3 regions of the Halotia branconii CENA392 genome follow, and region 2 is predicted to be linked to each of the others. Evidence: predicted binding sites of a transcription regulator. Region 2 holds the regulator's gene; each other region holds the start of a gene.
What was found. Region 2 encodes NtcA, which controls nitrogen genes in cyanobacteria. Its sites were predicted from a motif close to TNTGTANNNNNNNNTACANA; they were not measured.

Region 1: a site for NtcA is predicted at 6,055-6,074, ahead of gifA (glutamine synthetase inactivation factor IF7A). Genes of this name have one in related genera too.
Region 3: a site for NtcA is predicted at 8,488-8,507, ahead of rpe (ribulose-phosphate 3-epimerase). Genes of this name have one in related genera too.

What each region holds. Positions count from the first base shown of each region.
Region 1 covers NZ_CP124543.1:1,531,724-1,541,835, forward strand. The annotation lists gene QI031_RS06810 (alpha-2-macroglobulin family protein) at 1-1,350, opposite strand, end outside; gene QI031_RS06815 (FAD-dependent oxidoreductase) at 2,400-4,169, shown strand; gene patX (heterocyst-inhibiting protein PatX) at 4,271-4,483, shown strand; gene QI031_RS06825 (ferritin-like domain-containing protein) at 4,846-5,745, opposite strand; gene gifA (glutamine synthetase inactivation factor IF7A) at 6,154-6,354, shown strand; gene QI031_RS06835 (NifU family protein) at 6,790-7,020, shown strand; gene QI031_RS06840 (glycoside hydrolase family 57 protein) at 7,523-9,757, shown strand.
Region 2 covers NZ_CP124543.1:2,908,235-2,918,346, reverse strand. The annotation lists gene QI031_RS12755 (nucleotidyltransferase domain-containing protein) at 438-761, shown strand; gene QI031_RS12750 (HEPN domain-containing protein) at 758-1,144, shown strand; gene QI031_RS12745 (hypothetical protein) at 1,236-1,487, opposite strand; gene QI031_RS12740 (DUF3146 family protein) at 1,886-2,149, shown strand; gene QI031_RS12735 (pre-16S rRNA-processing nuclease YqgF) at 2,190-2,645, opposite strand; gene QI031_RS12730 (DUF3084 domain-containing protein) at 2,680-4,170, opposite strand; gene ntcA (global nitrogen regulator NtcA) at 4,345-5,016, opposite strand; gene fabI (enoyl-ACP reductase FabI) at 5,527-6,303, shown strand; gene hisB (imidazoleglycerol-phosphate dehydratase HisB) at 6,633-7,253, shown strand; gene QI031_RS12710 (ABC transporter ATP-binding protein) at 7,401-8,384, shown strand; gene QI031_RS12705 (polysaccharide biosynthesis/export family protein) at 9,166-10,112, shown strand, end outside.
Region 3 covers NZ_CP124543.1:2,624,035-2,634,146, forward strand. The annotation lists gene QI031_RS31575 (esterase-like activity of phytase family protein) at 1-45, shown strand, start outside; gene QI031_RS11490 (serine/threonine-protein kinase) at 267-1,661, shown strand; gene QI031_RS11495 (COP23 domain-containing protein) at 2,123-2,638, shown strand; gene QI031_RS11500 (serine protease) at 2,713-5,400, shown strand; gene crtA (cyanoexosortase A) at 5,564-6,427, shown strand; gene hpsJ-A (HpsJ-like protein, cyanoexosortase A-associated) at 6,955-7,677, shown strand; gene rpe (ribulose-phosphate 3-epimerase) at 7,754-8,461, opposite strand; gene QI031_RS11520 (S8 family serine peptidase) at 8,633-10,112, shown strand, end outside.

The sequences.
Region 1 (10,112 bases), 1.4 Mb from region 2:
CAGTAAATCGTTACCGTTACCTTGAGGATAAGCAGAATTAAAATAAACTAAATCTGTAGGTTGAACTACGCTATAAGCTGCTTTATATTTCGATTCCGGCAAGTTGACGGTACTAATATTTAGCTTTAAGTCTTTACCTGCGGGGAAGATATGTAAATCTGAGGGAACCCAAATATCTCCTGCTAAATCGCCTGTATCGTATTTAACGGTGATGGACTTACCTAAGGTTTGCCCAAATTTATCTTTGAGATTGCCATTAATAGTAATTTGATAGTTAGTAGCTGGCGCTAAAGCATAAGGATTAATAGTGACAATTTTATCTTCATTGCCGATTTGTAAAATTCGGGCAATATCTTTTGGTGCGGGATTAATTCTAATATTTTCTCTAACTAAATCTGGCACTAAAATGTTATTAAATTCTAATTGAGGACTGCCTTTAACAAATCGTCCATAAGTTCCGCCTGCATCTGGCTGTCCATAATAGTTAATTCCCTGAAACGCTAAAGGTGAATAAGTCGTTAACTTACTCACAAATTCTTTTTCGCTAGGTAAATTACCATCAGCTGGCATGATTCCTGGGGAAAAAACTAGGCGATAATTGGTGGCTTTAGCGAGAGTTTGCTGAGGTTTGAGTTGATAAATCCAATTGCGTGCTGAAGGATCAAATTTTTCTAAAGGATCTGGATTTTCTGATAGCTGTTCTGATGCTTTTTCTTCTTTAGCTAACTCAATTTGGAAATTTACACCTTTACTTTTTCCTGCTGGCGTTAACTGTAAATGTTTTTGTACAGAATCTAAGTTTAGCTCTACATTGGAAGTGAACTGCAAATTTTGCTGCAAGTCAATCGGTTGAATATCAGCCTTTTCAATCGGGTTAACACCTGGTAGATTAGTTATTTTAATCGGTTCAGTATTAAAAGTCCAAGCTAAATCTTGATCTAATCGATGATTTTTCAAATCTGCTAAACCTGCTTTTAAAGTAACCTGAAATCTAGTTGCGTTTGGTAATGCCTTCTCAGCTTGAAAACCCACCATGCGCGGCGTTAAAAAGCGAAATTCACCGGGTATAGGTGGCCAAAGTGCAAATTTTTGTAACAAATTTTGTTTTTCTGGACTATCAAGGCTTTCAACTGGGATTAAAGCTTCTTGAAAGCGGATACGAATTTGATTCAGAGATTTTGCATCACCAATAGGACTAATTTGTTCTATCCATACTGGTAAATTTGGTGGGGCAAGTGGTGAAACTGCTGGTAGTTGTTCTTTACCGGAAATACTAAACAGGTTACATCCTGATATGCTGATTATAAATATGAAGACAAGCAAGTATTGGATTAAGAATTTAGTGATCATGTTTAATATATTTTTAAAATAAAAATTAATATGAATCGGATGTTTAAGTTTACCGGACTCTAGTCTAATGTCTAGAAGTCAAGATTGTGTCAAAATAGCCGCAATATGTAACTTTAAATAAAAAAAGTTCACCTAAGAAGGCTAGATAAACTGTTAAACCAAGTATAATTTCGTAAAACAGTTGCTATTTATGGAACCAGTAACCCAATACTGTTTGGTTAACAAACTGATCTGTTGAGGTAAGCAGGGGGATAAAAATACTAGACAATAACTTCCTTTTCTCCATGCTTCAAAAGCTTATCCGAACCGTATTGGCTGATACTCTTGACAAAACTTGATCTAAGCTAATAAAGTAGCACTGCCTTTTGGGGGGTGGGATTTTGCGTTAACTGATCCGTAATTTATTGACTGTTATCAGCCATCAGTCATCAGTTAACGGTGTCGAATGAGTTTAGTAGAACTTTATCAGCAAAATCAAACTTTACCATCTAAAGTTTAAAACGAGATAGATGGGGTTGACTTAGATTTTTTAATGGAGGATTTACTTAAACTTTTGACTTCAATGAAACTAGGAGTTGATCGTATTCATCAAATAGTATTATCTTTACGAAACTTTTCTCGCCTAGACGAAGAGTATCTAATTATAAAATGGTTTTTGATAAGCGATCGCTGATTCGCCATTCATTTTTTCAGAATGATCCGTTTATAGTAAGGACTTTAGTCCTACTTTTATGCAACTTAAATGTTTATTAGCTTACGATTGTACAACCATTTGCTGTAATCAAACTCGCTGTTACACTAACATTAACATTGCAACAGCGACAAATTCCTAATTTATATAAAATAATTGAGTTCCTTATTTATTTAAAGCATAAATACGTAATGTAAATTAAAGTTTGTTTCATATTTAAATTATCTATTTGTTAGCTATTGCAAGTATTACGTCATCCTAAAATGCTTGTACAGCAGAGTAAAGATGGAAATCGAGTTAAAAAACTTATCCTCTTGTATCCTAGTAAAAATGTTACGTAATACCTAAATTTCTATACATGGTTAATCAAACGCATACAGCTGATGTCTTAGTTGTCGGTGGGGGAACTGGAGGCACTGCTGCTGCTATTCAAGCAGCACGACGAGGCGCTAAAACTATTTTGGTGAGTGAATTTCCTTGGTTGGGAGGAATGCTAACTACTGCTGGAGTGTCTGCACCCGATGGTAATGAATTAGTTGCTTTTCAAACAGGGTTATGGGGTGCGTTTTTGCAGGAATTACGACATCGACAGTCAGGAGGGCTAGATAATAGTTGGGTAAGCTTTTTTAGTTATGATCCCCGCATTGGGGCAGAAATTTTTACAGATTGGGTAAAAGAGTTATCAAATCTGCATTGGATTTGCGGACGAGTACCTTTAGAGGTTATGCAGTTAAGAAACTGTATTACTGGTGTTCGGTTTGCTGATTTTACCGTCAACGCTAAGATTATTCTCGATGGTACAGAATTAGGAGATTTATTGGCTCTGGGAGACATAGCTTACCGCTGGGGTTGGGAGTTGCGATCGCAATGGCAAGAACCCAGCGCCCCAGATGTATTTAATTCCTTCACCGAGAAATATCCTGTGCAGTCACCGACTTGGGTTGTGATTATGCAAGACTTTGGTGAAACTGTTGCACCAAAAATTCCTGCTGCTCCTAATTATGACCATTCTAAATTTATTGGTGCTTGGGATAATTATGGTGCAGAAAAGTTTCTCAATTACGGACGTTTGCCAGGAGATCTATTTATGATCAATTGGCCTATCTGCGGTAATGATTACGGCGAAGGAGTAGGACGATTAATCGAGTCAGAGTCATCCAAAAGTGAATTTCTTCAAGAAAGCCGCTGGTATAGTCAAAATTTTGCCCATTTTATCCAAAATCAGTTAGGCGATCGCTGTGGTTTAGCAAAAGAAGTTTTTCCCTGTGCTGATACTGCTTTTGCACTACATCCCTACTACCGAGAAAGTCGCCGCTTAATAGGATTAACTACTATCCGAGAACAAGATATCTTGCCAATGTCAGGGGGTAAAGTAGCATCCATTTACTCAGATGCGATCGCTATTGGTAACTACGCCAATGACCATCATTATCCTGATTTCGACTTGCCACTGCAACCTAAATCTATTCGCTGGGGCGGGCGTTGGACTGGGACACCGTTCACTATTCCCTATCGTTGTTTGGTTCCGGCTGCAACAGATGGTTTATTAGTCTGTGAAAAAAATATTTCTGTCTCTCATATTGCTAACGGTGCGACTAGATTACAACCTGTGGTCATGGGTATCGGTCAAGCTGCGGGAATGGCGGCGGCTATGTGCGTTGAGTTCGATATCCAGCCTAGAGATTTACCCATAAGAACATTGCAAGAAGCTTTACTTCAAGACGAGCGATCGCCTGTAGCAATCATCCCTTTATTTAATTTAGATATCTCACCCAAACATCCAAAATGGCTGGATTGGCAACTGTACTATTTAAACGATCCTCAAATTTATCCACTGAGTGGCAATTATCCTAATTCAAATTTAGCAGCCGATTCAAAGCAAGTATTAACACGGCAAAATGATTGTTTTACAGGCATATTTCACCGTTTGAATCAGCAAGATTACAGATTTACTATCACCACCCCAGCCACTTATCAAGGTCAAACTTGGCAGCTTGTGACCGGGCGATCGCATCTAGATCAGCGTCTACAAGCCTGTTTAGATGGGCAACTGCTCACTATTTGGGGTCGCTTAAATCATTCTGGTCATTGGTTACTAGTTGAAGATACTGATATATTACGAAAGTAGTTTTATTTCAGTAAAAACCAATACTTTTTAGTAAACTTTCCGGGTACATATCAAGAAACTAGGAAGCAGTAGATAAGAGAGTTCTAAATTAAACATCTGCTATGCGTATTTCCGTTTCACTTTTAGTTTCTATTTTGGTGTTCGGTTCCTTAGCTGTTAACCACCAAGAAACAGTAAACAAATTATCTTTAGTACGGCTTTCCTCTTCTGATTCCCAGCAGTTGCTTTCAGCTAAACCTAAATCTAATGAGCCAGAAAGCCCAAGACCTTTTCGAGGTAGTGGGCGCAGGGATCTAATTCAATCTCGCGGATAAGCTTTTATTGCTTTTATTGATCAAGTCCGCTTTCATGCTTGTATCGACAGCATCACCAACTGTTGCAAAACTCCACTACCGCTTCTATTTACAGGATGTCGTTACTCAAGCTATCACTTTAAATCCAGAGCATCTAAATCCAGATGTTTTTTACAAGTTTTCTCATTTATCAAGTTGTTTACTACTCAACTAAGAAATAGTTTATTTCTGCTTTGGTAATTGTAGGGTATTTTGTGTTAATCCATGAATAGCTTTTGCGTCACTACAGATATTGTAGAGACCCTCATAGCGCGTCTCTACAATATTTATGTGATCATGATTAATGTAAAGTGAAATGAGGCTTCACCTTAACCTAGCAAGTTTTACACTTTTGTTTGCTTACGGTTCTTTTCTAGATCCTGAATACCATTAAAAAACATTGGGACAAACTTCTCCATAAACTCTTGTGGATTACGTTGCCAAGATCTTTGTGCAGATCTAATTCTCGTAAACTGCAACTCTGGTGCTAGCAAGGTTTGTGGCAAGCGCTCCATTAAATATTGAGGACGTTCCCAAGGTGACATAGTATTTGCCACTTCCAGAAGGTTAGCCACCCGTCGTAGTTCTGCACCTAAGGTAATATCCATTCCTGATTCAAAGGCGGCTTGCTCAATTGCGGTATATTTGCGTTTGGCTTGCTCTACTTTTTGCCGATGTTCTGGACTTTTATCAGCTATTTGGGCTAACCAACGATTGCCCCAACGGACATGTCCTGCTTCCTCTGGCAAAATTTTAGCAATAGTTTCCCGAATCTTGGTGTTTTCTTCAGTTTGTGGCTGTTGCTTAAGCACATGAATGTGAGCAGAAAAATACTCACAACCCCGTTTTTCGGTGGTGTTAATTGCTGCTAAGGCAGAAATCACAAAATCTTCTAGGTCTTTAGTTGCATCTTTTTGTTCGCTATCCAATAGGCGTTCAAATTCATCAATGTAAGACATGCCTGGTGGCTTACCAATATCTGCTCCCAATTCCACCAACACATCGGTTAGCCACATTGCATGACGAGCTTCATCGCTAATGTGATGAGATAAATCCTGAATTAGTTCTTTTGGCTTTCCATTCAGTTGTTCAATTATCTCAGTTAGATCTTTACAGCTGCGTTGTTCGCTGTAGCGATAACGATTGAGAGTTATGAGATGAAGTTCGCGATCGCTCACCGTATGCTTTAAGATATCCCTTGCACTTAAAGCATTTTGTAATTTACGTGGATAAACAACTGCCATAAATTTCGTACGTAGAATTCCGTTAACTTATATTTTTTGATAGTAACTTAGTTTACTGTCAATAAGGTTTTAGGATTTAATGTCAAAAAATTATCTTTAATATTTTTAATATAAACAAATGTAATGAATTAATTATCAATCTTGGGAAAGGTGTGTCTTTCCAAACAAGACCAAACTCAAGCTAGCTACCAATAGCTAATTGCTTATTTTGCATAATCAAAGAGATTTTTCCCAGTTTTTAACCATATTGCAGTATTTATACCTGTAAAAATATAAAGATTTATCAAGATATCACTATAAAACTACTATTTTGTAACTTTGGTTACAGAATTTTTGCTATATTAGTTTTTGAAAAGACAATTATCTAATCAATCATATATATCTAAAACAATAAGGAGGACTATGGTTATGTCTATTCAAGATAAATCTCGTGCGTTAATGATGCGTCAATATCAGCAAGTCAAAAATCGTCAACAATCGATGTTAATGCGTGCTGCACAAGAAATTGGTCTTCCTGAAGAAACATCTCATTACTGGAATCCTATTCAAGGGAAGATAGAACCTACTACACGAATGATTTATGGAAGCAGCAACGCAGCTATGAGCTAGTACCGCTGTGCAAAAATAAATTGGTTTTGTACACACATCTGTGTACACGGTAGCCCGTAAAGCCTACGGCATAGCTACGCTTAAGGCGCAGCCTTTCGTAGAGAAGAGGCTTAATCAAAAGTCAAGGCTTCGGCTACGCGGCAGTTAAGCGCAGTCGAAGCCTTAACTTTGAGTACAGTCGTCAAGCCTGTGGCGTAGCTACGCACTAAGCGTATGCGTCTCGCACATCAGGGTCAAAACTCAAGTTATTAAAATTAGCAGCAGTTAAATTAACGTGAGTATCCAAGGGAGACTCACGTTAATTTATAGGTAATGCATTCATGACTATTGCTTTGTCAACATCTAGGGAAAACACAATCTAGAGGCAATTAGATCTAGGATTGAGTTAACAAACATTCAGTATAAAGATTTCTTAGCTGAAAGAGGACTCAAACAATGGAACTGACAACTGAAAATGTGGAAACAGTTTTAGACGAAATGCGCCCTTATCTGATGTCTGATGGCGGCAATGTAGAACTTGTGGAGCTTGATGGGCCTATAGTCAAACTTCGGCTGCAAGGCGCTTGTGGTTCTTGCCCTAGTTCTGCAATGACCCTGAGAATGGGCATCGAGCGCCGTCTACGGGAAATGATTCCTGAGATTGCAGAAGTCGAGCAAGTAGCCTAGGAACTGGAAGGGGCTAGAAAAAGCAGAGGAGGCAGGGGAAGCAGGGGAAGCAGAGGAGCAGGGGGCAGGGAGCAGGGGAAGAGGCAGGGGAGCAGGGAGCAAGGAGAAAAGGAGAGAAGTGCGGTCTTGGGGTCTCCCCCTCCGGGTTCAGCAGTCCAACGCCAGTCGCTCCTGGGGGAAACCCCCATGACCGCGCTGGCTCCTCTTTGTTGGGACAACAAGACCGGGCTGCCTCACCAAGTGGAGCAACTTCGGGAGAAAGATTAAAGATTAGGTACACATCTTTAAATTCAAGGCATTTTCTTAATTTCCTTCTTGCACCCTGCGCCCTGCCTCTCTGCTTTTTCTTTCTCCTCTGCACCCCGCACCCTGCCCCAATTCCTCTTAATTGCCCCATGCCCAATGCCCCATTCCCAATACTCTTAGCCCAATTAAAAATTGAATTAATTCAATTTTTAATTTTTAATTCCCGATAGGGATGCCCAATACTTCATCATTTACTATGTCCCATCCCCTCTACGTTGCTTTTATTTGGCATCAACATCAGCCGCTGTACAAATCTCCTGACAGCGGCGTTTCAGTTTCTTCTAGCCAAAAGTACCGTTTACCTTGGGTACGGTTGCATGGAACTAAAGATTATTTGGATTTAATATTAATCCTTGAAAAGTATCCTAAGTTACACCAAACGGTGAATTTAGTTCCATCGCTGATATTACAACTGGAAGACTACATTGCTGGCACAGCTTTTGACCCTTACCTGACAGCCAGTTTGACACCCGCTGAGCAATTAACTCAGCAACAACGAGAATTTATTATCCAACATTTTTTTGATGCCAATCACCACACCTTGATTGATCCCCATCCTCGCTATAGCGAGTTATATCAGCAAAGGCAAGAAAAAGGGCAATCTTGGTGTTTAGCAAATTGGGAGTTGCCAGATTACAGTGATTTGTTGGCTTGGCACAATTTAGCGTGGATTGATCCGCTGTTTTGGGATGACCCGGAAATTGCAACTTGGTTAAAACAGGGTCGGAATTTTAGTTTAAGCGATCGCCAGCGCATTTATTCTAAACAGCGAGAAATTCTCAGTCGCATTATTCCTCAACACCGAAAAATGCAGGAAACTGGGCAATTAGAAGTTACCACTACACCCTACACTCATCCAATTTTACCTTTATTAGCTGATACCAATTCTGGGCAGGTAGCTGTGCCTTTAATGACACTGCCTAACTCCAGATTTCAATGGGTAGAAGATATTCCTCGCCACTTACAAAAAGCCTGGGATTTATATCAAGACCGCTTTGGGCAGGAGCCTCGTGGTTTATGGCCTTCCGAACAATCAGTAAGCCCGGAAATTTTGCCATACATTATTAAACAAGGATTTAAGTGGATTTGCTCAGATGAAGCCGTTTTAGGATGGACAAAGCAACACTTTTTCCACCGAGATGGTGCGGGGAACGTCCAAGAACCAGAATTACTATATCGACCATATCGCCTGGAAACCCCAGCAGGTGATTTGGCAATTGTGTTTCGTGACCACAGATTATCGGATCTAATCGGCTTTACATACGGGGCAATGTCGCCCAAACAAGCAGCCGCAGACTTAGTGGGACACCTGCAAGCGATCGCTAAAATGCAAAAAGATCATCCTAGCGAACAACCTTGGTTAGTCACTATCGCTTTGGATGGAGAGAATTGCTGGGAATTTTATCCCGAAGATGGTAAACCTTTCCTAGAAGCTTTATATCAAAACCTCAGTCACGAACCCCATCTAAAACTTGTTACTGTCTCAGAATTTATTGCACAATTTCCGCCTACTGCAACTATCCACCAAGAACAACTACATAGCGGTTCTTGGGTGGATGGCAGTTTCACTACTTGGATTGGCGATCCTGTTAAAAATCGTGCTTGGGACTACCTCACACATGCTAGGGAAACCCTCGCCAACCATCCCGAAGCGACAGAAGAAAATAACCCAGCAGCGTGGGAAGCTTTGTATGCCGCCGAGGGTTCTGACTGGTTTTGGTGGTTTGGGGAAGGACATTCTTCAAATCAAGATGCCATCTTCGACCAATTATTTCGAGAACATTTGTTTGGCATTTACAAAGCTTTAAATGAACCTATACCGCCATATCTCAGACAACCATTGGAGGTTCACGAAGCACGGGCAGATCATATCCCTGAAGGGTTTATTCATCCTGTAATTGATGGCAAGGGTGATGAACAAGACTGGGATAAAGCTGGACGCATAGAAATCGGTGGGGCGCGAGGCACAATGCATAACAGTAGTGTTGTTCAGCGTCTTTGGTATGGGCTAGATCACCTGAATTTTTATTTGCGGTTAGATTTTAAAAGTGGTGTTGCACCAGGTCGCGATTTACCAGCAGATTTGAATTTGCTGTGGTTCTATCCCAATAAAACTATGAACAACAGCCCCATCCCTTTAGCAGATGTGCCTGATATCGCGCCAGTTAATTATCTCTTTCACCACCATTTAGAGATTAACTTGCTGACACAATCAATTCAGTTTCGAGAAGCAGCAGAACATTTTCAATGGCATCCCCGCTTTAGCCGCGCTCAAGTAGGTTTCAATACTTGTTTAGAAGTGGCAGTGCCGTGGGCAGATTTGCAAGTTCCACCCGATTATCCCCTGCGCTTGACTTTAGTGCTGTCGGATGAAGGATGTTTCCGTAATTATTTGCCGGAAAATACTTTGATTCCGATTGACGTACCTTAGTACAACATTTCGTTAAAATTGCTAAAATTATGCGTCCTTCTGCGTCTTGAAATACTACTTTTTTGACGCAGAAGAGCGCAATTGAAGGCGATTAAAAATATTCACATTTATTGTGAGCGATTTTAGATTAGGAGTATTGTGAAGCCAAAAATTATTGCAAAGACTTAGGACTTACGCAATAACTCTCTGAAACTCCTATTCCTCTGTGTCCTCAGCGTCCTCAGCGGTTAAATTTTCCGTTACCTGTGCTTAAGTCCTAAGACTGTCTTATTTTATATCTCAGCGTTTTAATACATGACGCAAATGCAGTACTTGTGACGATTTTGCAAAGATACCGTAATAATACTAGCGCAAA
Region 2 (10,112 bases):
CTTAGTGATGAAGCTGGCTAACACTAAGTTAGAGCCAATCTTTGAAAGCTTCTGACAAGCGATGCCTCACTCTTATGAATGGAAGAAACACGTAAAATCCTCTTCCCTCTTACCTTACTCTTCTACTAAAATCTGAAGCGCCCACATTGTCACAGGGTCTTCTGCTGGACGCACATAAGAACCATCAGCTTTAAATAACTTCCGTATATTTATGTCCTGGCGATACTTCTATGGTATGTTAGCCGGATTTTGGTAAGGATTAGTGAAATCGGAGAAAGGCATGAAGTTATTGCTATGGGAGACAGATTACACAGTAGATAAATGATATACCATCGTGAGTGATAGTCTAGACATGGTTTGCGATCGCTCTTTCTCTGTGTGCGATCTTTTTTAAATTTATATAGATATAAAATAAAAGTAATTGTTTATTTTAAACTATGCTAAATCAACCAATTTCAACAGTCTTAACCCGGATACGCGAAAACTTAAAACAACTTTATGGAGAACAGTTAGACAAACTAATTTTATTTGGTTCACAAGCCAGAGGAACAGCACAACCAGACTCAGATATTGATATTTTAATTGTATTAAAAGATGTTTTTAGCTATTCTCAAGAAAGCGAAAAAATCAGTCAAAGTATTGCAGATTTATGTTTAGAATATAATGTTTTAATTAGTTGTGCGTTTGTTACCCGCGCTCAACTCGAAAATTATAATAGTGGTTTCTTCCGTAATATCAGACAAGATGGGTTAGTAATATGACCCTTGAACGACAAAGACTCCTAGAAAAAGCCGAGAGAAGTTTACAAGCAGCGGAAGAACTTAACCAAAAAGGTTTTGCTGAATTTGCAGCATCTCGTGGCTATTACGCAATGTTTTATATTGCTACTGCTTTTTTAGAAGGTGAAGGACTTGCTTATTCTAAACATTCAGCTGTAATTGCTGCTTTTGGAGAAAGATTTGCACGTCCACAGCGAGTTCCTCGTAAATTTCATCGTTATCTAATTGATGCAGAAAGAACTCGTTTACGCGGTGACTACAATATTGATCCTAATATTACACAAGCTGATGCCGATCAGATTATTCAAAGAGCTATCGAAATTCTTAATTTTGCCAAAGCAAATATTGACTCTTTATATCCTTGAATAATCACAAAAATCCTGTTAATCCTTTTATTTTGTAGCGTAGCGTTAGTTATGCATCATGATTCTAACATTTGATCAAATAAATCTAGGTTTAGATATCGTCCCACAGCTCTGAAACTGGAAAAGTTTGTCCTACTGCTGCTTGTCGCACAGACTCTTGCAGTTCGGCTAATATTTGTGCTTTTGGCTCTTGTTCATCAATCCAAGCTAAACCACTGATGTTATCAGAATTTATAGAACTCATAAGCTGTTGGCAAAGTTCTACAGGGACAAGTACGTCTGTTGTTTCTCCATCTACGTTGGTGACATAACGTATCTGACTTTCAATTTCTGCGATTATCATAAGCTTATTTCTCTTATCACGCTTTTTTGCACTAAATCGCTTTTGTCAACAACCATCAAATAAATCGTGTATTCTGGGTTGGGTTATGCGATCGCGGATGACTATAATTTTAAATAAACACCCATAACACAGGAAAAAATAAGGATTTTGCCGTTGCATACATGCGGGATGAATCGGCGCTTGAAACCATTGATAATTCCTTCTGAATTGGGCGAAATCATCCTATGATTCAGCAAGTCAGGATTTTTTCGCCTAGCCGTAAATTCAGCCGTTTGAAGTAAAAATCCTCAACTACAAATACTCACTTTGTCAGTTTGTCTATTTAAGCTATGTTTGGTAAATAAAAGAAGTAGGCTACATAGTTAGCTTTTATTCCACACTTGACATCATAAAGCATTGTGAGTGCGAAACGCCTGCCAGAAACCATCGCCCATGTCAGAATCATTCGCCAATCCTGGCAACACGGCTTCCTTGAGGGCGAAGTCAGCGCGGGTGACTTTGAGTGGCATTTCCAATGGCACTTCCGCCAAGGAAAATTGTCTGTCAAACCTTCTCAAGGTCGTGCCTTAATTAAAGAACCCCTCGGTCGCTTCTTAGAGCAACAAGATTACCAATTAGAACCTGGAGGAGACTATGCTTTTACTATTCGAGCAGAACTTTAAGAATTAAAAGTTATAAGTTATGGATTCATGACGTAAGTTCTTACCCTTCACTCTTCATTGCTGATTCGGTGAGGCGATTTAAATATCTTTCAATCAAAAGGATGGCAACAATATCATCTATCGGTCGTGGTGGCTGTCGCATCCCCTTTGGCAATAGTTTTGTTAGTCCCTGAGGAGGATACATCTGCCAATAGCGATCGCGTGCTTCTAAAGTGCTGTAGCGTTCATTGACTAAAATGATATTTAGCGGCTCTGCTAATTCTTGATAAAGTTGCTGTTTCCACCGTTTAGCTGTAGTTTGATCACCCATTACTAACAGCGAGACAGGAAACCTCTGGCGTAATGTCTCAATGGTAGCGATCGCTTCTTTCGCAGGTACAACTTGGTGATAGTATAATTGCCGATCTAGTCCGATAACTGCTAAACCACACTTATCTTTACCTGGATCAAAACCCAAAATGACTGGTTGTGTTGGTGAAAATTCACTAAAAGCCATATTAAATAAGTTTTCTTTATATTAATCTTGTTTTTTAAGTACTTAAAATAACTTGACCGTTGGAAATTACTACTAATTTCACTCTCAAAGGCCCGGCTGTGTAAGTGTCTTCTGCCGCGATCGCTTTAATCTCTAATGGTTGATTGTACTGCTTGAGTTGAGCAACAAAGCGTAGAAAAGTACCATCTATTTGGACATTTTCTACAATTCCAGCATTACGGGCGCGAAATTGGGAAGCAGAAATCAACAAATCCAATCTTTGCCGCATCTGATAAGATGTCATGGCTTTGGGGTCAGCAGTAGTGGAAGCCAATACCTCACCTTTAGAAAAAACCAATTGATTTCGCGCTGCATCGGCAAAAAATTCTATTTGTTTTTCTCCTCTAACGTAATTGCCAGCGGAGAAAACTCGCACTACATATTCTCGACCATCATTAATTTGCTTGATCAGTTGCTCAATTCTCTCTTGAGTAATCCGCAATGTCTCTATATTTGCAGGATTTGCGCCAGGTTCAGTTAATTCAATATTGGCATTTCGGTTGGCTTCTTGTAAAAGTTGTGTCACCGCCTGACGAGCAGCAGCAGCTTGGTTAACTTGAATGACAGCTGCGGCCAAAACTTGACCACGAACTAACGCCAATTTACCTAAACGCAAATCTCGATATGACTGGTAATATTTTTCCAGCCTCGCTACTTCTTGCTCTAAATAATCTTGTTGTCTTTCTAATTCTTTGAGGCGAGATTCACGTTTAGCAATCACTTGCTCTCGTGAAGTAATTTCTTGATTACGTTTTTGAATCAGTTGATCTAGTTGAGTAATTTTTTGATCGCGTAATTCAATCGCTACCTTTCGGTTGGCAAGTTCGCGATCGCGTTTTTCAATAGCTGTTTTGGCTTGATCAATCGCTTTTTTAGCTTCGGCGTAAAGTCTTTCACGTTCTGTTTTTAATTGTTCAACTGCTGCCTGTAGAGCTTTTCTTTGATCGTCAACACTTTGCAGTTCTGTGATAGCTTGTTGGTACTGAGTTGCCACTTTACCCAACTGGCTTTGAGTTCGTTGAAGTTGAGTTTGGGTTTGGGCTTGTTGACTAATGGTACGGTTGAGTTGAGCTTGCGTTTGCCGTTGTTTAGCGTTAGCTGCTTGTAAAGACTTATTAATTACTTGTAAGTCTTGCTGTGCCTGTGTTTTTTCCTTCCTTGCCTGGTTTAGCTCACTTTCTACTTGGCTTTTTTGGGTTTCCGCAGTTTTGAGTTGTTCCCGCTTGTTTCTGAGGTCTTTTTGAATATCTTCTAATTCAAATACGCCCTTGCGTAATCCTTCATCGGCAGCGAATAAAATCCCTAGAGTTGATGCCGAAATTAAACCACCAGTCAGAATAGTTACCAATACAGCCGTATTTTTAGGACGGAGGTTGAATAATGAGAGACGCGCTTTGCCAACTCTAGTGCCAATGCGATCGCCAACGGTGGCAATTACGCCTCCCAAAATTAAAATTGCTGCTATGAGGATGTACCCGGTGGTCATCTTCAGCTACCGAAATGCTTCCAGATACAGCCTACTACTTTCAATCATTATCTGTGGAGGAGGGGGAGATTGGCAATAGCTGAAATTACTCAAGATTTGAGGTTTGATTCCAGCTATTTGGGTGGTTTCTTTTAAAAACACAACACAGACCAACTCCCATTATTCCAATTGCTTTTAAGTGAACTGTCTACTTAAGGTAACAGGTTTATGCACAGTAATCTTCTTTTTGTGGATAGAAATCATCTTTTTTTCTCGTAAGTCACCCAGTAATCTGGTGACGGTAACGCGAGTTGAACCAATGGCCTCAGCGATCGCCTGATGAGATAATTTCAGATCAATTGTGATCCCATCAGCACAAGGTACACCAAAATCACGGCAGAGAATTAATAGAAAACTCACTAGCCTCGATCCCATATCTCGGTGAGCTAAAGTTTCAATCATCATCTCTGTTTGTAAGATCCGCGAAGATAAACCCCGCAGCATTAACATCGATAATTCTGGATTTTCTTTGAGTGCTTGCTCCACCTGTTCAATCGGTGCCGATAGTAATTCCACAGGGGTAAATGCCACCGCATGGTAAAACCGATCTGACTTGTTTCCTGTCAATAATGACAACACACCAAAAACGCTATTTTCCCGCAGCAATGCTACCGTTATTTCTTCTCCTGCCTCGTACACCCTGGAAAGTTTAACAGCACCCTTGAGAAGGAAATAAACTCGTTCGGCAGGATCGCCAGGAAAAAAGATCGTTTTGTTGCGTTCAAAAGTTTCCACAACCGGCGGAAACGCTCCGGTCGCCATCTGACGAAAAACATTTGCTAGGGCTTTATCTTGTGTCACGATCATCTCCCTTCCCCTACCCAATGCCGGAAAAACAAAAACTGATTACCTAAGAATACACCTGAAAAATTAATAAAGCACCGTCAACCTTTCTGTTCGTTCCTATACTCAAACCCAAAACTTGATAGTTATTTGTTCATAATGATACATAATTTTTCATATTTTTAGCTAGTAGTTGTTATAAGTACTTCCACAGTTGTAGTCATCAGGTTTTTTGTGGAAAAATTCACGATATCTTAAGGAATATCTAGAATTTTTTTTGCAGAAAACACACTTACTAATAATTATTTTTGCAAATTATATGCAAAACATAAATAAACTTGGCTCATATCAAGTTGAATTGAGAAATAGCATTTAGGAAATGAGAAAGTAAAAACAGATAAAGAAGCAACTTTTTTTCTCTACTCCTCCTCTTTGTTCCTCTCGATTTTTTTGATGCCTCAATTGTGATCTTTGATGGCAAGTCGGTATCAGATTCTAGTATGCTCCTAGTGATTGCTTGCATTGACAATTTTTATGCTTAATCTAACTGGAAAGAACGCCTTGGTTACGGGTATTGCCAATAACCGGTCAATCGCCTGGGGGATTGCTCAGCAACTGCACAAAGCAGGAGCAAATCTAGGTATTACCTACCTGCCAGATGACAAGGGCAAAATGGAGAAAAAAGTTGCAGAATTAGTTGAACCTCTTAACCCCAGCTTATTTCTTCCCTGTAATGTTCAAAATGATCAACAAATTCAGTCTACCTTTGAAACTATCCAAGATAAGTGGGGCAAGCTAGATATTCTCATTCACTGTCTTGCCTTTGCTAGCAAAGATGATTTGAGTGGAGGTTTTAGCCAAACCTCTCGTTCTGGCTTCAACACCGCTTTAGAAATTAGCACCTACTCATTAGTACAGTTAAGTGGTGCAGCTAAACCGTTGATGACCCAGGGAGGTAGCATCATCACCCTAACCTATTTGGGCGGTGTAAGAGCAGTTCCTAACTACAATGTTATGGGAGTCGCTAAAGCAGGTTTAGAAGCAAGTGTACGTTATTTAGCTGCTGAGTTGGGGTCACAGAATATTCGGGTGAATGCCATTTCTGCCGGCCCAATTCGGACTTTGGCATCTTCAGCGGTAGGCGGCATTTTGGATATGATTCATCATGTAGAAGAAGTATCACCCCTACGACGCACCGTAACTCAGCAAGAAGTAGGCAATACTGCTGCTTTCTTAGCTAGTGACTTAGCCAGTGGCATTACAGGACAAGTCCTGTATGTAGATGCAGGATATGAAATCATGGGAATGTAATACGATTTGGGCAGAGGAAGAGGCAAGGGAGCAGGGAGCAGGGAGACAGGGAGAGAAGTGCGGTCTTGGGGTCTCCCCCTCCGGGTTCGGCAGTCCAACGCCAGTCGCTCCTGGGGGAAACCCCCATGACCGCGCTGGCTCCTCTTTGTTGGAACAACAAGACAGGGCTGCCTCCCCAAGTGGAGCAACTTCGGGAGAAAGAGGTAATTCCTCTTCATCTCCTCTGCACCCCGCACCCTGCCCCAATTCCTCTTCTTCATTCCCCTCTGCACCCCGCACCCTGCCCTTCTGCCTCTTTCTTATGCCCCATGCCCCATGCCTCATTAATTATGCAAACAACTGAACGCCAAATTACTCAAACTTCTCGGATTGCCTCTGTTCACCGCACTACTGGTGAAACTGATGTCCAAGTTACTGTTAACCTAGATGGTACAGGAACTTGTACAGCAGCTACAGGTATTCCATTTTTAGATCACATGTTGCATCAAATTGCTTCCCACGGTCTCATTGACTTGGATGTCAGAGCTACAGGAGACTGGGAAATTGATGACCATCATACCAATGAAGATGTAGGCATCACCTTAGGGCAAGCTTTCACTCAAGCATTAGGCCATAGAAAAGGTATTGTCCGTTTTGGAAATTTTCTTGCACCGTTGGATGAAGCTTTAGTTCAAGTAGTACTAGACTTTTCTGGTCGCCCTCATCTCAGCTATGGTTTAGAAATTCCTACCCAACGAGTAGGAACTTATGACACCCAATTAGTGCGGGAATTTTTTGTCGCGCTGGTAAACCATAGTCAAATGACTTTACACATTCGGCAACTTGATGGCATTAACTCCCACCATATTATTGAAGCAACATTTAAAGCTTTTGCCAGAGCAACGCGAATGGCGGTGGAAATTGATCCCCGCCGTGCTGGTATGATTCCTAGTTCTAAGGGCGTTTTGTAAATATAGTCAAAATTACGTGGTAAAGGTGATATTAAGAGTGCCAATTAGCAACTATGTTTGCCATAATTGACAAACCTAGTGGCGATCGCATTTGTCAAACCATTAGGTGTCCAGCAGTTAAATATTAATTTTGGTAACTGAACCCAGATGAAGTCTGTTGTAGACAACCTTAATTCTCACCCGCAGACTATAGACACGCCGCCAGTAGTCCTGACTTCTGAATTGCGAAAGGTCTATCGCACAGGCTTTTGGTTGAATCAAAAAGTGGTATCCCTTAAAAGCTGTTCTTTGACAGTTTATAAGGGAGAAACTTTTGGTTTACTAGGGCCTAATGGTGCTGGTAAAACAACCCTTTTAAAATTGTTATTGGGGATTATTCGCCCTACAGGTGGACGAGGATTGCTGTTTGGTAAACCGCTAGGCGATCGCCACATCAAACAATACATTGGCTATCTCAGCGAAAATCCTTACTTGTATGAGTATCTCACTGGCTGGGAATTTTTGCAGCTAGCCGCAGGTCTATTTCAAATTCCTCAAAGCTTACAACGCCAACGCATTCCTCAACTACTAGAATTAGTGGGTTTATCTGTCGCTGATGCTCGTAAAAAACAGATGCGGCGCTATTCTAAAGGTATGCTACAGCGTGTTGCTATGGCACAGGCACTAATTAATGATCCAGAATTGATCTTTCTAGATGAACCAATGTCTGGTCTCGATCCTTTAGGGCGTTACCAAATGCGCGAAATTATTCTATCTCTAAAAGCCGCAGGTAAGACGATTTTCTTCAACAGCCATGTTCTGAGTGAGGTAGAGCAAATTTGCGATCGCGTTGCCATCCTCTCTCAAGGCGTATTAATTTGCATCGGTTCTCTTGATGAATTATTAGGTAAAGGGGATACATATCAAGTCAAAGGTCAAGGTGGTGACTGGGAAATTCTGCAAAAATGGATACCTAGTCTAACGTTTGCACCTGATGGTACTTGGCAAGGTATACTACAACAAGACTGCTATGATTTTCTTGCCAGTCTCCGCTTGATGGGAGGACAAATAATTTCTATGAATTTGTCTCATTACTCTTTAGAAGAATTTTTTATCCAAAAAATACACCAGCAAAATAACTCACTTAGCTAAAATCTTGCTCCTCAATAGTTTTATCCGTCAAATTCACCAAAAACCATCTAAAACGCCTGTCCAGCCATAGAAAATAGAAAATTGGAGTTTAAATAAAGTTAATTCCCGATCTCACTTTTTATTTTTGTGAAACATTTAATACGACGTATTTATAAATACTAAATATTCAGAAAAACTAAAATATAAAATATTTAAGTCGATCTTATAGTGCTTTTCGGTTGTTTGTAATACACTCCTGTAAGGGAAAAAAGGGGCTAGTACCGCAAAGCGGAATTAAAAATTAAAAATGAGTACGGCATAAGCTTTTTATCAATTTTGAATGGGTGGTTTATTTCATTCATAATAAAACCGCTATGTCATGAAGTAATTCAGATTAACTTTTGTATTAAATATTTTGATGTAATACAAATGAATGTATACTTTTTCAAAATATGAGGTGATAAATCATCATTTCAAATGTTGATTTCATTTATTTGTGTGATATTTTGTGGATATTTACATATAGAACATAGTCTTTCTAGTTACTATTTGTTTGTGTAATTATAAACAATATTAAAGGTAACTAATGTGACACATTAAACAAAAACAAATGCTATATCAGGTTAGATAAACTTTAAGTTAACTTTACTAAAAATTCAAACTTAATCAACAATATGCCTCCGGAAAATCAAAGTTTTCTAGGAAAATAAGAATGTTGGGGAACTTGCATACTTAAGTATAGTCAAAATAAAAATGTTTAGACAGTACTTTACCAATCGTAGTCTCAGAGTCTCAGGTAAATATGCTTAACAAAAATTTACTAAAATTTCTTACCCAACCAGTTGTGGGTATGGCTTTATTAACAGCTTTTAATGTCGCGACTCCATCTGCGAGCCTAGCTCAGGGACAACCAGTATTTCCTACTCCACAACCAGTATCACCAAATTATCAAACCTCAATAGATACAAGTTACTTATTAGGAGGCGGTGATCTTATTCGTGTGAACGTATTTGAAGTACCAGAATATACAGGTGAGTATCAAGTTCCTCCAGGTGGAGCAATAAATTTACCTTTAATTGGCAGCGTACCTGTTTTAGGATTAACAACAGAACAAGCTGCCGACGAAATTGCTAGAAGATACTCACGCTTTCTCAAGCGTCCTTTAATTTCTGTCAACCTTTTATCGCCTCGTCCTATCAATATTTTGGTTGCTGGAGAGGTGACACGTCCTGGAGCTTACACTCTCAGTTTAAGTGGAGGCGCAGGGAATAATCCAGGCGTACAATATCCAACTGTACTAGCTGCACTGACAACAGCTCAGGGAGTTACCTTAGCAGCAGATGTATCTGAAGTTAAATTAAAGCGTAAAACAGGCCGCTCTTCTGAGCAAGTTGTTACTATCAATTTAAAAAATATTATCCAAACAGGTGATACAACACAAGATATTACCTTAAGAGATGGAGACACGATTATTGTACCAACTGCCACTAACTTCGACGTAGCAGAAGCACGCAATTTATTTGCAGCTAACTTTGCAGCCAGTCAAACCACACCCCGTACAGTAGCAATCATCGGTGAAGTTAATCGTCCTGGTTCATATCTTGTCGGGTCGGGTGGTGGTGCAGAAGGGCAGTCAGGTACAGCTACAGCCACAGGAGGTGGTCTGCCAACTGTAACGCGGGCAATTCAACTAGCTGGAGGCATTACATCACAAGCCGATGTTCGTAATCTCAAGCTCCGCAGACCTAC
Region 3 (10,112 bases), 280 kb from region 2:
ATTACCTCAAACAGCCTGACTGTAAGTAACTTTGTATTCTCTTAGTACAGTGAGTCAACTTGTTTACAGTTAGTTAAGCTAAGTTTATTTTCTAAATGCGGGGAAGTGTTATTTCCCCGCTTTTGTTTGCATAGCTAATAATTTGTAGTAAAGACTTTAGTCCTAAGAAAAGGGCCAAATAGTAAAAAATGGATAAATATTTATACTTTGATACATACTAGTTTCCATGTCAAAATTTAAATTAATCAAATATACTGATTAATCTAATGATAGGTAAAATTCTGGATGGGCGCTACGAAATTATCAGCAAACTGGGAGAAGGTGCTTTTGGTACTACTTACCTAGCCATTGATAGGAAGTTGCCTGATCAAGCTCAGTGTGTTGTCAAGCACTTCTCACCTAAATCAACAGACCCCAATACTTTATCTCATGCACGACGGCTATTTGAGAATGAAGCTAAAGTTCTTAACCGCTTAGGTAGTCATGACCAGATTCCGCGCTTGTTGGCACATTTTGAAGAAGACCAAAAATTTTATTTAGTTCAAGAGTTGATTGTAGGACATGACTTAAGTTGCGAAATCAATCAAAATAATCGGTGGAGTCAAGAAAAGGTAATTGCTTTATTGCAAAATATCTTAGAAGGTTTAGAGTTTGTCCATCAGCATCATGTGATTCACCGAGATATTAAGCCCTCGAATTTAATGCGCCGTCAACAAGATGGCAAGATAGTACTAATTGATTTTGGCGCAGTCAAACAAATAAGTTCTCATGCAGTCAACGGACTGGGACAAATGGTAACGACAGTTTTAATTGGCACACCTGGCTATATGCCCAGCGAACAGGGTCAGGGTCAGCCGAGATTATGTAGTGATGTTTATGCAGTCGGAATTATTTGTATTGAAGCTATTACTGGTATAAAGGTTAACCAATTACCCAAAGATCATCTTACAGGCGAGATTGTCTGGCGTAACCACGCACAAGTTAGCCCACAGTTTGCAGACATTTTAGACAAAATGATCAAGTATGACTTTCGCCAAAGATATCAGTCGGCGACAGAAGTTTTACAAGCCTTACAAAGTTTAAAATCAACTAATTCCCCTACAAAATCGCTTTTATGGAAAGTAATTATTGGTGTTGGAATAGCTAGTGCAGTAACTATTACTGCTTTTATCTTCATCTTAAAAACAGATATTCGTAATTTGGAAATTTATAATAATACAGTCTATGGCATTCAGATTAAATATCTTCCACAATGGCAAAAAACTGTAACTCCTGATCGGATAACTGGTAACTTAGTTAAATTTGTTTCACCAAAACAAGGTGACTCAGATCCTTATCAAGAAAACGTTAATTTAATTGTTCAAGATTTACCAGAAAATAATCAAGATTTAGAGCAATTTACTAAGTTTTTTCTTGATGGGATTAAGTTGTCTAATGCAAATACAAAAATTATCGAAGAAGGTAAAACTCAAATAGCCAACAGACCAGCTTATCGAATTGTTTACACTCTTGAAGAAGAAGGAATTAATATTAAACGCCTTCAAGTTTGGATGGTCAAAAATAATAAAGCATATATTATTACTTATACAGCAGATGTCAGGAAATATTCAGAATATTTGTCAATTGCTCAAACAATGATTAAGTCATTTGAGGTGAAGTAATAAATCAACCGCTTTGCAGAAGTCAAAAGTCAAGACTTTGGCTTCGTAGCAGTTGAGCGCACTTGTACTGAGCGAAGTCGAAGTAGTCGAAAATTAGCCTTGATCCTGAACATATCGGCTACGCTCGATTGAGTCACAGTCGAAGAATCAACGAACGATATTCTCAATAGATAAAAAGTATGGAGTTTATGAGGTTTATTTCAATAGCTATGGTAAAGGTAAGAAACAGAGTACAGAAAAAATAATAATTTCCTGAGTGAGTTTTTTCAAAAATCAAATATGAATCCTATCTTTAAATCATTTGCAGTAACAGAGTCTACTTCCGAAAAATTATTTATTTTTTGCCTTTAAATAAATATTTACATTATTTAAATAATGTGATTCTTGTTTAATGGTAAATACATAGTATCTATCTATATTTTCATGATATTCTCAGTAAAACTACCGGAAACTACCAAATTATGAAACCTCAGTTATTTTTGCAGGTGCTAACAGCTGGTGTAATTGCTGTAGGTAGTGTCGCTACCATAATTGCACCCAGTAAAGCTGAAGCTAAAACTTACTTTTGTGAAAGCGATAACGGTATATGGACTACATTTGCCAAAAACTATAATAATCAAAAGATTCCTGTGATTCGCTGGGTGAAGAATTTAGGCAATTATACTCCACAAAAACGGTGTCAAGCAGTATCTACCAGATTTCAGAGTGCTTATGAACAAGGCATCTTAAATTACCTCACAACAGGAATTTCTGGGAGACAAGCAGTTATATGTGCTGCTAGTCAATACGGTGGCCCTTGTAGTCAATTATTATTCACACTCAAGTCGCATCACGACGCAAGTTCAGTACTTCAAAACCTTGTCGAAATTGGTTATAAAGCTCGTGGGCCAATTCTGCAATCTGAAGATGCTTCTTCTCAGATATACATCGACATGAATGCCTTACTGAACAAGAAAGAACTACAGGGTAACAATTAGCTAAGTGCAGGGTCAATAGAAACAGTTGTATATATATTTACAATGCAATATTAAGCAACATGAGACAAAAATTAATGTATAAACGCTCATTGGCTCTAATTGCCTGGATGGGTACATTGTTGATGTTGCCTATACAAGTTGTTAATTTGAGCATGTTATCCCCCAAAGTTTCTGCTCAACAACCAACCTCTCAGCTATCTGAAGAACAACTTAAACGTCTGGCTCAATCAATAACCGTCAAGATTTTATCTGGAGAAAATAGTGGCTCCGGAATTGTACTTAAAAAGAATAACCAAGTTTATACGGTTATTACTAATCAGCATATTTTGGAATCTGGAACTACTGCTAAAATCCAGACAGAAGACGGAAAAATATACGCAGCTAGCTTAGTTAAGGGTGTCAACTTTCAAGGCAAAGATTTAGCTTTGTTGCAGTTCCGGGCTAGCGCTAACTATACTGTAGCTCCTCTAGGAAACTTAGCAACGGTAGCAGTTAATGAACCAATATATGCAGCCGGATTTCCGTCTCAGGGGTTTATTTTCAAAACAGGACGAGTGTTATTAATACCAAAGCAAGCTTTCAAGGAAGGATACCAAATAGGATATAGCAACGAAATCGAAAAGGGGATGAGTGGAGGCCCGATACTGAATCGGCGGGGGCAAATAATTGGTATTAATGGTATCCATGCCTATCCTCTTTGGGGTAATCCTTATGTATATGAAGATGGTTCTCGACCGACTGAAGCTCTGCAAGATTTAATGAGCCGTTATAGTTGGGGGATTCCTATTCAAACATTGGCTCGCTTGGCTCCTCAGTACACTTCTAAAGCATCTTTGCCGGCAGCAAACATACCCTCCACTTCAAATCTGCCCCCGATCGCCAACGAAGTCAACAACATTGCCCAAGAAATTACGGTGCGAATAGATGTACCAACTTTACGGGAGTGCAGCGGGTCGGGAGTAATTGTTAGCAAACAGGGAAACACTTACAGTGTGCTGACTGCGGAACACGTAGTTAGAGGATCACAAAAATGCGATCGCACTGTTTTAGAAGTAATAACCCCCGATGGCAAGCAATATCAAATCAAGGTAAATAATAGCAACCTCAAAACCTTGCCAGAGACGGACTTAGCACTCATACAGTTTACTAGCGACCAAAATTACCGGGTTGCTACCTTAGCAAACTACGACATAGTTAAAGATGATGGGTTTATTTTTGTTTCTGGGTGGACAGGTTTAAAATCCGGAAACGGAGATACACAGCGGCAGTTTACATCGGGGAATGTTGCATCAAAACAAATTGGGTCTTTTGTAGCGAAAAACTCTTTATCTTTGAGTTACGGATATGGACTAACATATACCAATTTTACAGAGCAAGGAATGAGTGGTGGCCCTGTGTTAGATATCCGTGGGCGCGTCATTGGTATTCATGGAAAATCAGAACTCGAAGAAATTACAGATCAAGCTGGGCAAAGACGCTTGATAACATTGGGTTTAAGTTTGGGAGTACCCATCAGTAGCTTTGTTCGCTGGTCGCAGTCAGTTGGCATGGCTCCTATATTGAGAGTGGAGAATACTGCACCACCGCCACTAACTACCGAAGAAACAAAATCAATTCTGGAAGCTTTATTTAAAATAAAAAAACCTAGAGATAATGCAGATGCCATTGATTGGCTCAATTACGGCTGGCAAGTGGCGCTCAATTCTCAAGGTGAGTCATTCGGAAAAAAAGAACGAGAGGAAGCAATAAAAGCTATTGACCGAGCAATTCAACTTCGACCTAACTTTTACCAAGCTTGGTATTTACGTGGTTTCACGCAAATAGCTAATGAAGAATATCAACAAGCCTTGAACTCCTTTAATAAAGCCACACAAATTGAGCCAAAATTCTCTCCTGCTTGGCGCTTGCGTGGACTGATGCTTGCAAATTTAGAACGATATTCAGATGCGTTGGAATCCTTTAACCAAGCGGCAAAATTAGACCCTGATGATAGTGGCATTCAGATCTTCCGTAGTATAATGCTAGCCACAGCGCGGCGTTTCCCAGAAGCATTAGAAATAGCAAACCGACTTGTACAAAAGAATCCTGGTTCTTGGGCATACTTTGCCAGAGGTACAGCACGTATTGGCACAGGAGACTTACAAGGAGCGATGGCTGATTTAAACGAAGCAATTCGTTTGAATCCAGAATACATTGAAGACACAGCCTACTCACTTCGAGGAACACTCCGTGCTAAACAAGGAGACTTAAAAGGAGCGCTAGCCGATTTCAACGAAGCTGTGCGTTTTGACCCTGAAGATGCTAGTAATTTTAAGAACCGTGGGGAAATTCGTTTTCAACAGAAAGACTATAAAGGAGCAATAGCCGATTTCAACGAAGCTATTCGTATCAAGCCTGAAGATATTGAGGCTATCAAAGCTCGTGGAGCAGTCCGCTTTCTACAAAAAGACTACAAAGCAGCAATAGCCGATTTGAGTGAAGCTATTCGTCTCAAGCCTGAAGATAGTGAGGCGATCAAACTTCGTGGGTCAATCCGCTTTCTACAGCAAGACTACAAAGGAGCAATAGCCGATTTCAACCAAGCTATTCGACTTAAGCCTGAAGATGCCGATATTTTCTATTATCGAGGTCTTACCCAGGTTCAAGCAAAAGACAATCAAGCAGCGCGTCAAGATTTTCAAAAAGCTGCCGACCTTTATAAGCAACAAGGAAAGGCGAATGATTATCAAAAAGTATTGGCAAAAATGAAAGAGATTCAGTAAGGTATTGCACTTAAATATCTATAAATTCAGAGGATAACAAAAACCAGAGTAGGTAGTAAAAGCTGATTTAAAGGTAGACTTTGGAGATGAGCGATCGCTTGCAAAAACTCTAAGTTCCTCAACAGTATTTATTTTGGTAGGAGTTTAATTCAAGTATATTTATATGAAAGCTGCCCAATTTGCAATTAAACCACTAAAAAATACCCAGTTCTGGCTACTAGGAATAGGAGGAGGCTTAATTGCAATTCTCCTGACCATCACATGGAGATCTGGAGATCCTTCTCATCTAGGCATGAGTGTTCTGTTTTTATTAGCTGTAGCCTCTATGGTTAATGACAAACACAAAAGCTTAACCTTAGAAAGTGATATTTTTTCTAGCTTTTTAGGTGGATTAATTATTGCTTTTGTGTTATGGCAAAGTGCCACTTTAACTAATGGTAAGTTACTGGGAATATTCACTCACATATCACCCTTTATCTCTGCATTAGGTCTTGCTTTACTCGCTTCTAGTTTCAAGAAATTAAAACAGTTTTGGCAAGAACTCACAATCATGTTTTTTCTTGGTATACCAAAATTATTACTATCTTATCCGATAGATATCTCCCCATTAACTGCCAAATTTTCGGCTTTATTACTTTGGTATTCAGGTTTTGAAGTATCTCTTAAAGGAATTTATATAAACTTGCCAACAGGAAGTATCAAGGTTTATAGTGGCTGCTCTGGTGCAGAATTAATTAGTCATTTATTAGGAATCGCCGTCATTTGTTTGCTAATGTTTCCCTTAGAACGTAAAAAATTAATTATCGTACCAATTGTGGCTGTTATCTCAGCATTTATTATCAATGGGGTAAGAGTAGCCGTCTTAGCAATAGTCATTGCTCAACAAAATACCCAGGCATTTGATTATTGGCATGAAGGGGATGGCTCTCGACTATTTGGGATATTTGGGGTACTGATGTTTGGTTTATTTTACCTTTTCATGCTTCGGCAGCAGGAAGCAAAAAACCAAGATATTGCGGAGTCTTAAAGGCTATGTATTTATGGCAAAAACTGCGAATTATATTTTTAGCTATAACCTTAGGCAGTATTGTATTAGTATTTATTAGGATTTTACAAACTCAGCCTATAAAAAAGCCAAAATCAGAAGAAGCGAGACGCTCCCAAAATATTATTTGCATAGTTTCCCCTAAAGTGAGAAACTATGATGTTGTTTCTTAATATCAAAATAATTGAAAAAAAGTAAAGACCAGAACTTACGCAAAGTATCTCTTAAACTCTTATTCCTCAGCGTACTCCGCGCGGCAGTCGCTCATGGAGGAAACCACGGCAGTTCCTACAAGTCGGGGAACCCGCCCAACGGACTGCCTCCCCATGACCGCGCTGCCTTGCCTCTGCGGTTTTATTCTTCCATAACTTGTGTGTAAGTCCCAAAGACTATACAGAGTTTGTATATATAAACTCATTTTTTCTATATCTTTCAATCTTCATAACTGTCTAGTGTTTTGTCCAATTTTTAATATCAATCAATCCCCTTTTTTATATTTTTCTAGGAACATGACAAAATCAAGTAGCGATAAATTTATCCCCTTAATACAAGAGCTACAAGAATTTGCTTTTAGCCAAGTAAGCTCAATGACTCTTTTGAGAATTTTGGGCTATGGTCTATTGCTACTAGCTTTATTTGACATCATAGAGATGTTAATTCCATTGAGACTGATGAATCCCTCTTGGGAATTTCAAACCTTCGGCGCATTAGTTGAACGAGTACCAGTACCTTTGATTGGATTAACATTGATATTTTATGGAGAACTACATGCACGAGCCAGATGGGAATTTCTGACTTTGAAATTTTTCTCTTGGCTTAGTTTATTACTGGCTGTGTTGTTTTTATTAATGATTCCTTTAGGAGTTGGTAACACTGTCAGACTCAATAGACAAAGTTATGCTCAAATCAATACAGCATCCCAGCAACAAATGTCTCAGGCTGAACAGGTAGAAAAGCGATTACAGCAAGCTACACCACAACAAATAGATAATTTTTTAAAGAGTCAGGGACGCTCAACAAATGCTAAAAATCCTCAAGAACTAAAAAGCCAAATTTTATTAGAAGTCTCTAAAGCTAAGGAACAAATTAAGAGTCAAGCACAAGCAAATCAATCGACTCAGCGGCTGAATTTACTCAAAAATTCTGTGAAATGGAATATTGGAGCTTTAGTTTCTGCTGCCTTATTTTTTACCATTTGGAAAGTAACTCAATGGGCAAGAATAGGTAGATAAAAGATTAATCTCGAACAACAAGATCCCCGGCTTCTCAAAGAAGTCGGGGATCTGAATCCTAGTGATACTTGCTGTTTTAAACTTTTGCTAGTTCCGGCGAGGGACGCTTGCTGTTGCGAATAGCTGTAATTGCTTCAGCATAATCTTTAGCGTTAAATACAGCTGAACCTGCCACAATTGCATTAGCTCCTGCTTCTAACACTTGCCAAGTATTGTTTGCCTTTAACCCGCCATCTACTTCAATCCAAGGGTCAAGGCCGCGTTCGTCGCACATTTGACGCAACTTGCGAATTTTAGGTACTACCGTAGGGATAAAGCTTTGACCGCCAAAACCAGGGTTGACGCTCATAATCAGTATTAAATCACAAAGCTCTAGAACATATTCAATTAGCTCTAAAGGACTACCAGGATTAAGTACTACTCCAGCTTTCTTACCAAGCTCTTTAATTTGACCTAAGGTGCGGTGCAGATGTGGCGAAGCGTTGTGTTCGCAGTGTACAGAAATAATATCAGCTCCAGCCTTAGCGAAACCTTCTACATACTTTTCTGGTTCCACAATCATCAAGTGGACATCCAGTGGTTTTGTTGTAATTGGACGAATTGCCTCCACAACCAGAGGGCCTATCGTAATATTAGGTACAAAACGACCGTCCATTACATCAACATGAATCCAATCTGCTCCTGCTGCATCTACGGCGCGAATATCTTCGCCCAGACGACTAAAATCGGCTGATAGGATAGATGGAGCAATGACAATGGGCTTTTTAGATAGGTTTTGGGTCATGGTTAGTGGGTTTGTAAGCGTCCTCGTCTGTAAGCATTGTAACAAAACATTGCGCGATCGCTCATAACTTTGATCCCGTCTTTTTTGTCAGAGTTAATAGATGAAGGAGAATAGTAGTTCTTAACTTCTCACTCTTAACTCTATAACTCTTAATTCCTAACTACTAATCAAATGACTAAAAAACTAAGCTGGATAATTTGGGGATTGAGTACTTCTTGTTTAAGTGCGCCAGTACTGGCTTCAGCTTTACAAAGTTTCTTAGGAACTAACGGCATTGATGTTTTAAAACTACACCAACCTCCTTACAATTTGACTGGTCGTAAGATTGCTATTGGTCAGGTAGAAATTGGTCGTCCAGGAATGTTTGGTTGGGATAAAGCTGTGTCTAAAAATCGTGCTGTATCCTTAGCTGGTGTGTTCTTGCGTAATGGACGAGCCAAGTCTAATAGCGGTGTTGACCCCCACGCTTACAATGTTGCTGGTGTTATGGTCAGCCAAGACAAAGCTGTACCTGGAGTTGCTCCTGGAGCGAGACTATATTCGTCTGCTGTGGGTTCTACAAAAAACATGGGTCAGCCGGAAGAATGTATATCAGCACAGCATATAGCTTCACAAAATGGTGGTGATGTTCGAGCGATTAACTTTAGCTTTGGTGAATCTCTTAATCGTGATCCGCGGCCAGAAGCGACTTTGGACGGTAAAGCTTTACTAACATTGTGTGTTGACTGGTCTAGTCGCTTTCATGATGTTGTGTATGCGATCGCAGGCAACCAAGGTAAAGGAGGTATTCCTATCCCTACAGATAATTTTAACGGTATAAACGTGGCTTTTTCATCCCGCCGAGGAGGAATTTTTAATAAAGTTGACGTTTCTAATCTAGCGGGTGCTAACCAAGGAGTCAGTGGTCGTTTAGCTGGTAAGGAGTTTAATCTTGATGGACGACGTGCCATTAGTTTAGTAGCACCTGGTAATAATATTCCCTTGCTCAATCCAGATGGCAAATTAAACAAAGTCACAGGTACAAGTTTTGCAACGCCTCAAGTTACCGCTACTGTTGCCTTATTACAAGAATTTGGCGACCGACAGATGCGGACAAAACAACGTAATTGGAGCATTGATAGTCGTCGTCATCAAGTAATGAAAGCTGTATTACTCAATTCAGCAGAAAAAATTCAAGATAGCGGCGATGGTTTACGGCTGGGAATGACGCGGACGCTCATTGATAAACAAAACCTAGATTGGTTAGCTTCTGATGCTTACAAAGATGCCACAATTCCCTTAGATTCCCAAATGGGAACAGGTCATTTAAATGCGTTTCGCGCTTATCAGCAATTTAGTTCTGGTCAATGGCAACCATCAGTTTTTGTACCTGCCATTGGTTGGGATTATCGCACAGTTAATGCTGGAACTTCGGCAGAATATTTATTAGCTAAACCGTTAAAGCAAGGAAGTTTTGTTGCTGTCACCTTGACTTGGGATAGGTTAGTCGAGTTAAACGATAAAAATAAAAATCAACAATTTGATGTTAACGAAAATTTCCGCGATCGCGGTTTGAATAATCTTGACCTCTATTTAGTCAAAACTGATGCGAAAAATTCTGATGCTGCTACTGTTTGTTCTTCAATTAGTCCAGTTGATAGTGCAGAACATA